2 regions of the Paenibacillus sp. Marseille-P2973 genome follow, and region 2 is predicted to be linked to the other one. Evidence: predicted binding sites of a transcription regulator. Region 2 holds the regulator's gene; the other holds the start of a gene.
What was found. The regulator NrdR, encoded in region 2, represses ribonucleotide reductase genes. The targets are predictions, from matches to a motif close to AACACNATATATNGTGTT.

Region 1 (6,275 bases), on a different contig from region 2:
TCGGGAAATTCATACACTTCAAGTTGGAGACACAACACTGGAATACACGGTAGTTGGCAAAGGAATCCCCATATTGCTTCTTCATGGAGGGCACTCGGGGTGCCAGGAGGTATTCGGCTATGAACGGTTGTTAGAGTCGGGATTCTCTATTATTACTCCCTCTCGTGCAGGATATGGCCGTACTACGCCAGTGATGGAGTTGATCCAAGCATGCAGCTTGTATAAAGAGCTCTTGGATCATTTATCCATTGATCATGTCCATGTCATGGCGATCTCAGCTGGCGGACCTAGCGGTATTTTGTTTTGCTCCTTATTTCCTGCCAAGGTCTCTAGTTTTACGTTGCAGTGTGCGGTTACAAAACCATGGCTGACACCGGCGGATCAAGCATATCGAGCTGGAATGCGTATTTTTAATCCGAATAGGGAAAGAGGAACTTGGAGGATGCTGGCGGTATTCAGCAACCTGTTCCCGAAATTAATGTTCAGATTGATGGCATCTTCTTTCTCAAATTTGCCTTATTCAGAAGTAAAACAACGAATAGACAACACCGCGATTGAAGAGTTTCGCAAAATGAATAATCGGCAACGCTCTCATTCAGGTTTTCTCATTGACTTAAAGCACACGCAGCATGATTATTCCAAAGAAATGGCCCATATTCAAGCGCCGACGTTAATCATGCACAGTAAAAATGATCGTTCAGTACCTTTAAGCCATGCAGAATATGCAAAGGCATATATTCCCCAAGCAGAACAATGTATTCTTGACTCCTGGGGACATCTCATATGGATTGGAAAGCATGCGGTTGAGTATGACGATGCATTAGTGTTGTTCTTAAAACGGCAAGAGCAACGAAATCTTTCTACTGCATAAATAGTATTCATTTGCGAGGGTTCCGAAATGGAGGGTTACTGTCTTGAGAAGTGAACAAGAAATGATGAAACTCCTTATGGATTTTGCTGTTAAGGATGATCGAATTCGATTGGTAACTTTGGAAGGATCACGCACAAACAAAAACATTCTCCCTGATCGATTTCAAGACTATGACCTCTCTTATTTCGTTACAGATATTGATTCTTTCAAAGGAAATGATGAGTGGCTTCGAGTTTTCGGTAAGATGCTCATGATGCAAAAGCCTGAAGATATGAAGCTGTTTCCGCCAGAATTGGGGAATTGGTTTTCCTATTTAATGATTTTTGAGGATGGAAACAAAGTAGACCTGACATTAATTCCCATTAACGAGTTGGAAGATTATTTTGCCAATAGCGATGGTTTAGTTGAAGTGTTGCTCGACAAGGACCTGCTGCTCAAGAATGAAGTTTTCGCCAACGATCATAAATATTGGATTAAAAAGCCTACTGCAAGAGAATTTGACGATTGTTGTAATGAGTTCTGGATGGGTTCGACCTATGTAGTAAAAGGATTAGCGAGAAAAGAGATCCTGTTTGCGATTGATCATCTCAATGAGATTGCTAGACCTAATTTGCTGAGGATGATGGCCTGGAACATCGGGTCGGAGCAAGGGTACAATTTTAGTGTGGGGAAGAACTATAAGTTTATTAATCGTTATCTTTCCAATGAACATTGGGAAAAGCTCCTATCCACCTATTCGGAGAATGGGTATCCGGAAATGTGGCAGTCGTTATTAACTTGTTATGACTTATTTAGAACATACTCGAAAGCTGTATCAGAAAGACTTGAATATAACTATCCCGACTATGATGAGGTTATCACTAAGTATACTGAAAGTATTTACGCATCATTGAGGTAAACTACAAGGAGGTTGATTGCCATGAAACAAAATAGCTATGACGATCCAGGCTTCTTCACGAAATACAGCCAAATGCCCCGTTCAACAGGAGGGTTGGATGCTGCCGGGGAGTGGTCCGTTTTTCGGGCGATGCTTCCGGAACTCAAGGACAAAAAGGTGCTTGATCTCGGTTGCGGTTATGGATGGCACAGCAGATATGTACGGGAGCATGATGCCAGTTACGTTGTAGGCGTGGATCTCTCTGAGAAAATGCTGGAGCGTGCCAGAAGCATGACCCGCGATGAGAAGATCAAATATCAGCGGAGCGCCATTGAAGATATCGATTATGCCGAGGGGGAGTTTGACCTGGTGATCAGTTCCCTCGCACTCCATTATGTTGGAGATTTTGAGAGCATTTGCCGCAAGGTTTATCACTGTCTCGCATCCGGCGGTACCTTTGTGTATTCGGTGGAGCACCCGGTGTATACCGCGCTTCCGGAACAAGACTGGGTTTACAGCGAGAGGGGAGAGAAATTGCATTGGCCGGTCGATCGTTATCATGAAGAAGGGCCGCGAAATGCAAGATTTCTTGATCATGATGTCGTCAAGTATCACCGAAGCATTGCGACGCAGGTGAATGCGCTCATTACATCGGGATTTCGAATTCGGGAGATGTCCGAACTTAAGCCGGAAGATTACCAGATCGAGCAGGATCCGGAATGGAAGGATGCAAGCCGAAGACCCATCTTTTTGTTGATTGCCGCAGATAAATAAGGAAGGACCCAATACCATAGTCATACACAATGAAGTTTTCAATACTATATATAGTAGTATTTTGCCTTCGGCAGTGTCTATAATCACTGTAAGTTGATTTTTAATGGGGTATACTTTCTGGACAAGCGGGGTAACACACCCAAACTCGCCCTTAGTCGAATACCTAATTTAAAATCACTAACGAAGGATGAATTAAATGATAGTTATTAAGCGAGACGGCTCAGAGGTAGCATTCAATCAACAGAAAATCATCGATGCGATTTGCGCGGCCATGAATAGTACGAAGAAAAAGGGCGACTCCGAATTGGCACAAAAGATAGCCGACAAGGTGACGCGGAAAATCTCCAAGCTGGAGAAAGTGGATATCGAGCATATTCAGGATGAAGTTCAATCCGCGCTGATGAATAGCAGAAGGAAAGACGCTGCCGAGGCCTACATTGGCTATCGCGAAATTAGAACATTGAAGCGGCGTGAACGCAGCAGTCTGGATAAGAAGGTACTTGGGCTCCTGGAGCTCACGAATGAAGAGGTACTGAAAGAGAACTCCAATAAGGATGGGGCGACCATTCCGACGCAGCGAGATTTGCTGGCAGGCATCATGGCGAAGGATTTCGCCCAAACCTACATGATCCCCAAACGGGTTGTCGAAGCCCACAACAGCGGGGACCTTCATTTTCATGATCAGGATTACAGCCCTTATTTCCCGATTTATAACTGCATGCTAATTGACCTGAAGGGAATGCTGGAGAACGGCTTCAAGCTCGGCAATGCTCAGATCGAAACACCAAAGTCTATTACAACCGCTACAGCGATTACGGCACAGATTATCGCACAAGTGGCGAGTCACATCTATGGCGGCAATACGATTAATGAAATAGACAGAATTTTGGCCCCCTATGTGTTTGAATCTTTTAAAAAGCACTATCGCAAAGGCCTGGAATGGCTGTATATGCTGGAAAAAGACGAAATCGAAGATATAGATATTTCCTGGGAAAATAAAAAATTACATAAGAAGTACCCGCGTTGTTTTGAGTATGCTAAAAGTTTGACCGAGAAAGAAACCTATGATGCGTTTCAATCTCTTGAATATGAAATCAATACGCTGGTGAGCGCCAACGGACAAACCCCCTTCAGCACATTCGGCTTCGGACGTGGATTGTCTTGGGCGGAGCGGCAAATCCAGATCGCTATTTTGCAAAACCGGATCCGCGGGCTTGGGAGAGACGGGAAAACCGCCATTTTCCCTAAGCTGATCTTTGGCCTGGAAGAGGGCGTCAACTTAAAGCCGGGGGATCCAAACTACGACATCAAGCAACTGGCTTTAAAATGCAGTACATTACGAATGTATCCCGACATCATTTCCGTACCGAAGGTCAAAGAAATTACCGGCTCCTTCAAATTTCCGATGGGCTGCCGCTCTTTTTTGGGCAGATATGAGGAGAACGGAGAGGAACTCCATGACGGCCGGTTTAACATGGGGGTAGTCACCGCCAATTTGCCGCGGATCGCTGTCAAAGCGAACGGCTCGGAAGCCGCTTTTTACCGCCTTCTGGATGAGCTTCTTGAAGTGTGCAAGGAAGGACTCATGTATCGTATTGAGCGCTTAAAAGGCGTCAAAGCGAAGGTGGCCCCGATCTTGTATATGGAGGGCGCCGCGGGCAGCCGCCTTCAACCGGAGGATACCATCGATCATCTGCTTAAGAACGGAAGAGCCAGCATCTCGTTAGGCTATATCGGCATCCATGAAACGATGATGGCTTTGTACGGAACCTGTCTTTTTGACGATCAGGAATTGCGAAATAAAGGGTTGCAGATCGTGCAGTACTTAAGCCAAAAAGCCGAGCAATGGAAAGAGGAGACCGGTTACGGCTTCAGCTTGTATTCCACACCGGCCGAATCCCTATGCTACCGCTTCTGCAGACTGGATGAGGAGAAGTTCGGCCGTGTTGAAGGAGTGACGGATAAAGGTTATTATACGAACTCCTTCCATCTCGACGTGAACAAGAAAGTGACTCCATTTGAAAAGATACAATTCGAGAAGGATTACCCTCAATACGCAAGCGGCGGATTTATTACGTACTGCGAATTCGATTCGATGGTCAACAATCCGGAGGCGCTGGAAGCGGTATGGGATTACGCTTATGAACGGGTGCCCTATTTTGGAACGAATACGCCGACCGATCGATGCCTGGAGTGCGGGTTTGAAGGTGAGTTTGAAGCGACAAATACTGGCTTTGAATGTCCGAACTGCGGCAATGCCAATCCGAAAACCTCTTCCGTCATCCGGCGCTGCTGCGGGTATTTGTCGGAGCCGAGCCAACGGCCGTTTAATGCGGGCAAGCAAAAAGAAGTTCTCTCCCGCGTGAAGCATATGTGAGCCTAATGAATATCGCGGATTATAAAAGATTTGACGTCATCAATGGAAGAGGACTCCGGCATTCGATATTTACATCAGGCTGTACGCATCACTGCAAGGGCTGTTTTAATGCGGCTACATGGAACTTTAATTACGGGAAGCCTTATACGGAAGAACTGGAAGAACAGATCATTGGCGATTTGAATATGCCGGATGTTCAGATTACCGGCTTGTCCATATTGGGCGGAGAACCGTTTCAGAATGTCGATGGACTGCTGCGGCTAGCTTCAAGGGTTCGCAACGAATGCAAAGGTAAGGATATCTGGGTCTGGTCCGGTTATACGTTCGAAGAGATTATCGCGGACGATAACAAACGGAAGCTGCTATCTTGTTGCGACGTGCTTATCGACGGGAAGTTCATCCTGGAACAGCGCAATCTGAAGTTAAAGTGGAGGGGCTCCAACAATCAACGCGTGATCGATGTGAAAGAAAGCTTACGAACAAAGCAGGCTGTACTAATGCCCCTATAATAAGAAATATACACAGCCCTCGTCTTGAAGTTCAAGGCGGGGGCTGTTAGGTTTTAGGATTCCGTCGTCGCGGCTAGCGTCATTTCGATCATTCCCGTGCTGGTCGGATCCACGGCTCGGGATTTTTCTGAAATGCGGGATATCGAACTATTTAAACTGATATAAACTGTATTTTGGGTGCGAAAAGTTCAGTATCATATCTAAATGTTCACTATGAACATTTGGGTGGTTTCGTTATGATAGAGGGGAGATAAATTAAAGAGTCAAAGTACAAGAAAAGGGAGCAGCGCGATGGACATCACCAGGCTTGCGGAGCTTGTAAGGAACATGACGCCTGCCGGTCCGGAATTGTATTATCCGGGAGGGGACGGAGCGACGTTCTGGAACATGGTACGAAGCAGCGGGGATTACGCGGCGGATGTTGCCGAGATCACGTCGGAGGGGAGGCGACTGCTTGCCGCTCCGGCCGAGGAATTGACCTATTCGTTGTTTTCGCTGTTTTACAAGCAGGGCTCAAGACTTGAATACGAGTCGGTATATTTCGAAAAAAGAAGGCGGCTGGGGACATTTGCGATTCTCTCGCTGCTGGAGCCGGAGTGTGAACGTTACGAGGCAGCCTTGCTGGATGCGGTCTGGTCGATTTGCGGCGAAGTGACCTGGTGCTTACCGGCTCATCTCAGCAACGATGAGTCGCCCCGGAAGGCCATCGATTTATTTGCGGCGGAGACCGGCTTTACGCTGGCGGAGCTTCGCCTGCTGCTCGGCGAACGGCTGCCGCCGATGCTCCGCGCGGTGATCGGAGAGATGGTGGATGAGCGGCTGTTCCAGCCTTTTCTGGAGAACGGCCCCTATAGCTGGGAAGAGGCG
Region 2 (6,275 bases):
GGTCAAAAAGCGGTTCGACAACGTCCATGCGTCATCCGGCCGCAGTACCGGAAATGGAGTGAAATCATGAATATCGGGTTGACCGGCGGGATCGCCACCGGGAAAAGCACGGTTTCGCAAATGCTCGTCCAGCGGGGAGCCGCATTAATTGATGCCGATGTCATCGCCAGGGAGATCATGGAGCCAGGTCACCCGGTCCTTGCCCAAGTGGCGAAGCATTTTGGACAAGACGTCCTGCTTCCCGGAGGACAACTGGACCGGAAGCGGCTAGGGAGTATCGTGTTCTCCGATCCGCAGCAGCGAAAAGCGCTGGAGAACATTACGCATCCGGCCATTCGCAGCGAAATGAAGAGACGGATGGCGGAGCTTGAAGCCAGCGATCCAAACAGGTTGGTCGTTGCGGACATTCCGCTTTTATACGAATCCGGTTTGGAAAGTCTCTACGACGAGATTATGGTTGTTTATGTGCCGCGCGGATTGCAGCTTGAACGGTTAATGGCCAGAGACGGATTGACCCGTGAAGAGGCTGAAGCGAGACTTCGGGCACAGATGGACATTGAATTAAAAAGAGAGAGGGCGGATATTTTGATTGATAACAGTCTCGGCAGGAAAGAGACGGAACTTCAAATAGACGACTTCTGGCGGAAAAAGGGACCGGCATGAGGTTTCTGCGAAAAAAGCGGGTCCTGCTTCTGCTGCTCCTTGGCTTTATACTGATTTTATTTTTTAATTCCGCTTGGTTATCATTGTTTTATCCGATTCATTACAAAGACGAAATCCGGTATCATGCCCGGAATAACGGTCTTGATCCTTTGATGGTCGCTGCGATCATCAAGGTCGAGTCGAAATATAACTCGGAGGCCGAATCAAGAAAAGGTGCGCTTGGAATTATGCAGATTATGCCGGATACGGCAGAGTGGATTGTTGAAAAGGCGAAAATGGAAGATGTGCCGCTGGACCGCTTAAAAGAGGAAACCGCAGCGAATATTCAGATCGGAACCTGGTATTTGAGGTGGTTGTCCGAGCAATTCGACGGTAATATGATTGAGGTTATCGCCGCCTATAATGCAGGACCGACAAACGTAAAAAATTGGATCAAGAGCGGACGTTGGGACGGCCGGTTGGAAACGGCCAAAGATATTCCGTTCGTTGAAACCCGTCATTACGTACAACGGGTATCCCATTATTATAATCAGTACTCCAGTATTTATGAGAATTTCTGACGCAAAAAAGGAAGCTTAGACAGCTAACGCTGTCTAAGCTTCCCGGTGATCGGTGTTTATTGGAATTGACCTGCCAGTTGTTGCTCGGCCAAAGTTACCAGACGTTTGGTAATGTAACCACCGATCGAACCGTTTTCGTAAGATGTCAGGTTACCAGCATATCCGTCTTGCGGGAAGTTAATCCCAAGCTCTTGAGCTACTTCATACTTCATTTGCTCCAGGGCTCCGGTAGCTTGTCTAACCACCAGGTTATTCGAAGAACTATTGTTGTTTTGGGCCATGATTGTTCACCTCCTTGCGGTTGGTACAAGTATTATGCTCGGGGAAGGCAAAGTTCATTACGTGTTTTTAAAGTAATTTATTGGAATTATTATAAAATGAGATTATAGCTTATTTAGAAGGGAGGGCATACATATGAAATGCCCCTACTGCGATTATTTAGGGACCAAGGTACTGGACTCCAGACCCGCCAATGAAAACAGGTCGATTCGCCGCCGCCGTGAATGCGAAAAATGCAGCCGCCGTTTTACAACTTTTGAAATGGTCGAAGAAATGCCGCTGATCGTGATTAAGAAAGACGGCAGCCGGGAAGAATTTAGCCGTGAGAAGATGCTGCGCGGTCTCATCCGGGCTTGCGAGAAAAGACCGGTCTCAGTTGAACAACTGGAAACGATCGTTTCCGAGGTGGAACGGTCGATGCGCCACTCGGCTAATGCCGAGGTGGAGAGCCGGGAAATCGGCGAACTGGTGATGGAGCAATTGTATCCGGTCGATGAAGTCGCCTATGTCCGCTTTGCATCGGTTTACCGTCAGTTTAAGGATATCAATATGTTTATGAAAGAATTAAAGGGACTTTTGTCCAAAAATACGGGAGAGGACCTCTGATAGGAGTGTCAGAAAGTCTGATCTGATCGTCCTGATTCCCAAGGAAGGAGCGGCAACGAGTGAAAACAGACGCTTTGAACGGACCGGCCATCGGCTTTTTGGCAGGAACGACCTTCGGCAGCGGACTGGCCTTTCTGTTGGGATGGCAGGCGTATCAAGTGGTATCTTCTGTTTCGATATTCGGAGTGGCAGGAGTTTTATTAGGTGTGATTGCCGGTCAAAGGATTCGTAGGCGGAAGACGGGCGTATCATGATGAATTGAATACATTATAAGTTTACAGACGGTTGTATTAGGGCATTGTCCTATGCAATCGTCTTTTTTATTTTTAACACTGCGTTTACAAAACGAAAACACGGGATTGATACTTGCTTTTTATAATCAGGTTATACAAACAAATCAAGGGGGAAACCTTCACAATGAAAAAGAGCTTGATGCTGGTTATGGCACTGATTTTAACATTTACTTTGGCTGCGTGCGGTCAAGGAAACAAAACGAACAATTCTGCTACAGGAAATAATGCGGGGACAAACAGTTCGGCAAACGGTGGAAATGACAAGGCGAGCGAGCTTTCCGGTTCTATCCTGGCCGTTGGTTCTTCCGCTTTACAACCATTGGTGGATCAGGCTTCCAAAAGCTTTATGGACAAAAATCCGAAAGTATCGATTCAAGTTCAAGGCGGCGGCAGCGGTACCGGCTTGACTCAAGTATCGGGCGGACAAGCGGATATCGGTAACTCTGACGTATTCGCAGAAGAAAAGCTTGAAGCCGGACCGGCCGGCGAATTGGTTGACCACCAAGTCGCAGTCGTAGCTATGGCAGCTGTAGTCAACCCGGATGTAAATATCGATAATCTGACGAAAGATCAGTTGGTCCAAATCTTCACAGGCAAAATTACGAACTGGAAAGATGCAGGCGGTCCGGATCAAGCGATCCAAATCGTCAACAGACCATCCAGTTCCGGTACCCGGGCCACTTTTGAAAAATATGCGCTTGGAACGAAAACCGAAGATCTTGCGGGCGCAATCCAAGAGGATTCCTCCGGTACGGTTAAGAAGCTTGTAGGCGAAACACCTGGGGCTATCGGCTACCTTGCTCTTTCTTACCTGGACGATTCCGTGAAAACATTGAAATATGAAGGCGTGGACGCAACGGAAGAAAATGTGGCGAATGGTACTTATCCGGTATGGGCTTATGAGCATATGTACACGAAAGGCGAGCCGAATGAAGTTGTAAAAGCATTCCTGGATTACATGACATCCGAGGAAGTGCAAAACGGCGATGTTGTTGAGCTTGGTTACATTCCGGCCAGCAAAATGCAAGTTAAACGCGACGTGGACGGTAACATCACGAAATAATTCCGGAGAACATCATACAGCAGGACAAGAGGCGGAACCATCTGCCTCTTTCTGTGCTGTAAAAAAGGAGAGGTCTCATGGCTCAGTCCAGAGAAAAACGCAAACTAAAACAGCATATTATTGAAGAGTGGACTGGTAAAGTATTTACCTCCTTATGCATCGTGCTATTGGTGGTGACTATTTTTTCCTTAGTCTATTTTGTCGCTACCAAAGGTTTTAGTTCCTTTATTAAAAATGGAATCTCGTTAGGAGAAATTTTCGGAGGTACCAAGTGGAAACCGGAAGGGGAGCCGCCGTTATTCGGTGCGCTGCCGTTTATTATAGGTTCATTCAGTACGTCGATTTTGGCGGCGATCATCGCCGCCCCGCTCAGCATTTGCGCCGCCTTGTTCATGGTGGAAATTATGCCGAAGATCGGTAGAAAATATCTTCAGCCGGCGATTGAGCTGCTGGCGGGTATTCCGTCCGTTGTCTACGGGTTTGTTGGACTCAGCGTTATCGTACCGTTTTATAGGGACATTTTTCCCGGACAAGGTCTAGGGATCGCTGCCGGGGCCAGCGTATTGTCGATTATGATTCTTCCGACCATGACATCCATTGCTACGGATGCTCTAGCCGCGCTTCCACCGGGGCTAAAAGAGGGCTCTTATGCGCTTGGTGCTACACGCTGGCAAACTCTTGCACGTACGGTCATTCCAACTACATTGCCGGCTTTAATGACCGGGGTGGTGCTGGGGATGGCTAGAGCGTTTGGGGAAGCTCTTGCCGTACAGATGGTTATCGGGAATGCACCGCATATTCCAAAATCCCTGTTTGAGTCTGCGTCGACGCTAACAAGCGCGATTACGCTCAGCATGGGGAATACGGTTATGGGCTCGGTTCAAAATAACGTCCTCTGGACACTGGCTTTAATTCTTATGTTAATGACCTTCGTCTTCGTCTTCATTGTCCGGTTTCTTGAAAGGAGAGCAAATCGATGAGCGCAAAAACCGCCGATAAAATCGCTACCGCAGTCATTATATTTTTTGCTGGCATCATCGTTCTGATCATGGCCGGTTTGCTCGGATTTATTCTCGTGCGCGGTATTGGACACATCAGTTTTGACTTCCTGACCTCGCCTCCCGAAACGATCAAGAAGGGCGGGGGGATCGGACCGCAATTATTCAACTCTTTGTTCTTGTTAGTATTGACGATGCTTATCACGGTTCCGCTCGGGTTAGGTGCGGGCATTTATATGAGCGAATACGCCAAGCCGGGAAAAGTAACGGATTTTATACGTCTGATCGTTGAGGTGCTGTCCTCTTTTCCGTCGATCGTGGTTGGTTTGTTCGGTTTGCTTGTCTTTGTCAATGTGTTCGGCTTTGGGTTCTCGCTGTTCTCAGGCGCGCTCGCGTTGACAGTATTTAACCTGCCGCTTATGGTACGGATTACGGAGCAGGGCATGCAAAGCGTTCCCCAGGCCCAAAAAGAAGCCAGTCTGGCGCTGGGCTTGTCCAAATGGAAAACGATCAAATCCATTATGCTTCCTATCGCTCTGCCGATTATTCTGACCGGTACGATTCTGGCCGCCGGCCGCGTGTTCGGTGAAGCCGCAGCCCTGCTGTTTACGGCAGGTATGAGCAGTCCGCGTCTGGACTTTTCGGATTGGAATCCGCTCAGCCCGATGTCGCCGCTGAACCCGTTCCGTCCTGCGGAGACGCTGGCCGTCCACATCTGGAAGATCAATTCCGAGGGACTTGCGCCGGATGCGCCGGAGATTGCCGCAGGAGCTTCCGCAGTGCTGATTCTTATGGTGCTGCTGTTCAACCTGTTGGCACGATGGATCGGTCGCCTGTTGCACAAGAAATTTACGGCTACGAAATAGGAGGACTCCCATGCAAAATATAGAATTGTCCACCAAGGATTTGAGCGTGTTCTATGGGGAAAAGCAAGCGGTCAAAGGAATCTCTCTCGACTTTGCATCCAGACAGGTAACGGCTTTGATCGGCCCGTCAGGCTGCGGGAAATCGACCTTTTTGCGCAGCTTGAACCGGATGAATGATTTGATCGGAGGCGCCCGGATCACCGGGGAAATCTGGATCGGAAATGAAAATATCAACGATCCCAAGACCGATGTGGTTCTGCTACGGCAAAAAATAGGGATGGTTTGGCAACGGCCGAACCCGTTTCATAAGTCCATTTATGAGAATATTGCCTTTGGTCCGCGTTACCATGGTATCCGCGATAAGAAGAAGCTGGATCAGATCGTGGAGGAATCGCTAACGAAGGCTGCTTTGTGGGAAGAGACGAAAGACAGGCTGAACCGTTCGGCGCTCTCCCTGTCAGGCGGCCAGCAGCAGCGTCTTTGCATTGCGAGATCGATTGCGGTCAGTCCGAGCATCATCTTGATGGATGAGCCGGCGTCCGCCCTGGACCCGATCTCGAGCGCAAAGATCGAAGAGCTGATCGCGGAGCTCAAGCGCGATTATAGCATCATTATCGTGACCCACAATATGCATCAAGCGGCCCGCGTATCGGAGAAGACGGCGTTTTTCCTGATGGGCGAAGTGGTTGAATACGATGATACGAGCAATATTTTCACGAACCCGTCGGATAAACGGACGGATGATTATATTTCCGGACGTTTCGGCTGATACGAAAAAGGATAAAAAAAACAACCCGGCTGGCTCAGTGCCTGCCGGGTTGTTGTATGTTCGGATGGTGTTAGTGTTAGATGGATCGTGCCACTTTGGCGCCTTCCCAAACCGCGTTGAGGGCACGGCGGGCCTGTTTGGCGTCGCCGATGACATGGTAAGGGATGCTGCATTCCTC

Region 1: the regulator NrdR is predicted to act here: its motif matches at 2,563-2,580, upstream of nrdD (anaerobic ribonucleoside-triphosphate reductase).

The regions. Positions count from the first base shown of each region.
Region 1 is NZ_JAGQEH010000021.1:2,105-8,379, forward strand. It holds gene KB559_RS23400 (alpha/beta fold hydrolase) at 1-871, shown strand, start outside; gene ant(6) (aminoglycoside 6-adenylyltransferase) at 915-1,769, shown strand; gene KB559_RS23410 (class I SAM-dependent methyltransferase) at 1,791-2,522, shown strand; gene nrdD (anaerobic ribonucleoside-triphosphate reductase) at 2,719-4,899, shown strand; gene nrdG (anaerobic ribonucleoside-triphosphate reductase activating protein) at 4,905-5,408, shown strand; gene KB559_RS23425 (heparinase II/III family protein) at 5,700-6,275, shown strand, end outside.
Region 2 is NZ_JAGQEH010000003.1:36,341-42,615, forward strand. It holds gene mutM (DNA-formamidopyrimidine glycosylase) at 1-70, shown strand, start outside; gene coaE (dephospho-CoA kinase) at 67-663, shown strand; gene KB559_RS06945 (lytic transglycosylase domain-containing protein) at 660-1,223, shown strand; gene KB559_RS06950 (alpha/beta-type small acid-soluble spore protein) at 1,280-1,504, opposite strand; gene nrdR (transcriptional regulator NrdR) at 1,638-2,108, shown strand; gene KB559_RS06960 (hypothetical protein) at 2,168-2,362, shown strand; gene KB559_RS06965 (phosphate ABC transporter substrate-binding protein) at 2,526-3,464, shown strand; gene pstC (phosphate ABC transporter permease subunit PstC) at 3,542-4,444, shown strand; gene pstA (phosphate ABC transporter permease PstA) at 4,441-5,328, shown strand; gene pstB (phosphate ABC transporter ATP-binding protein PstB) at 5,339-6,097, shown strand; gene baiCD (bile acid Fe-S flavoenzyme BaiCD) at 6,174-6,275, opposite strand, start outside.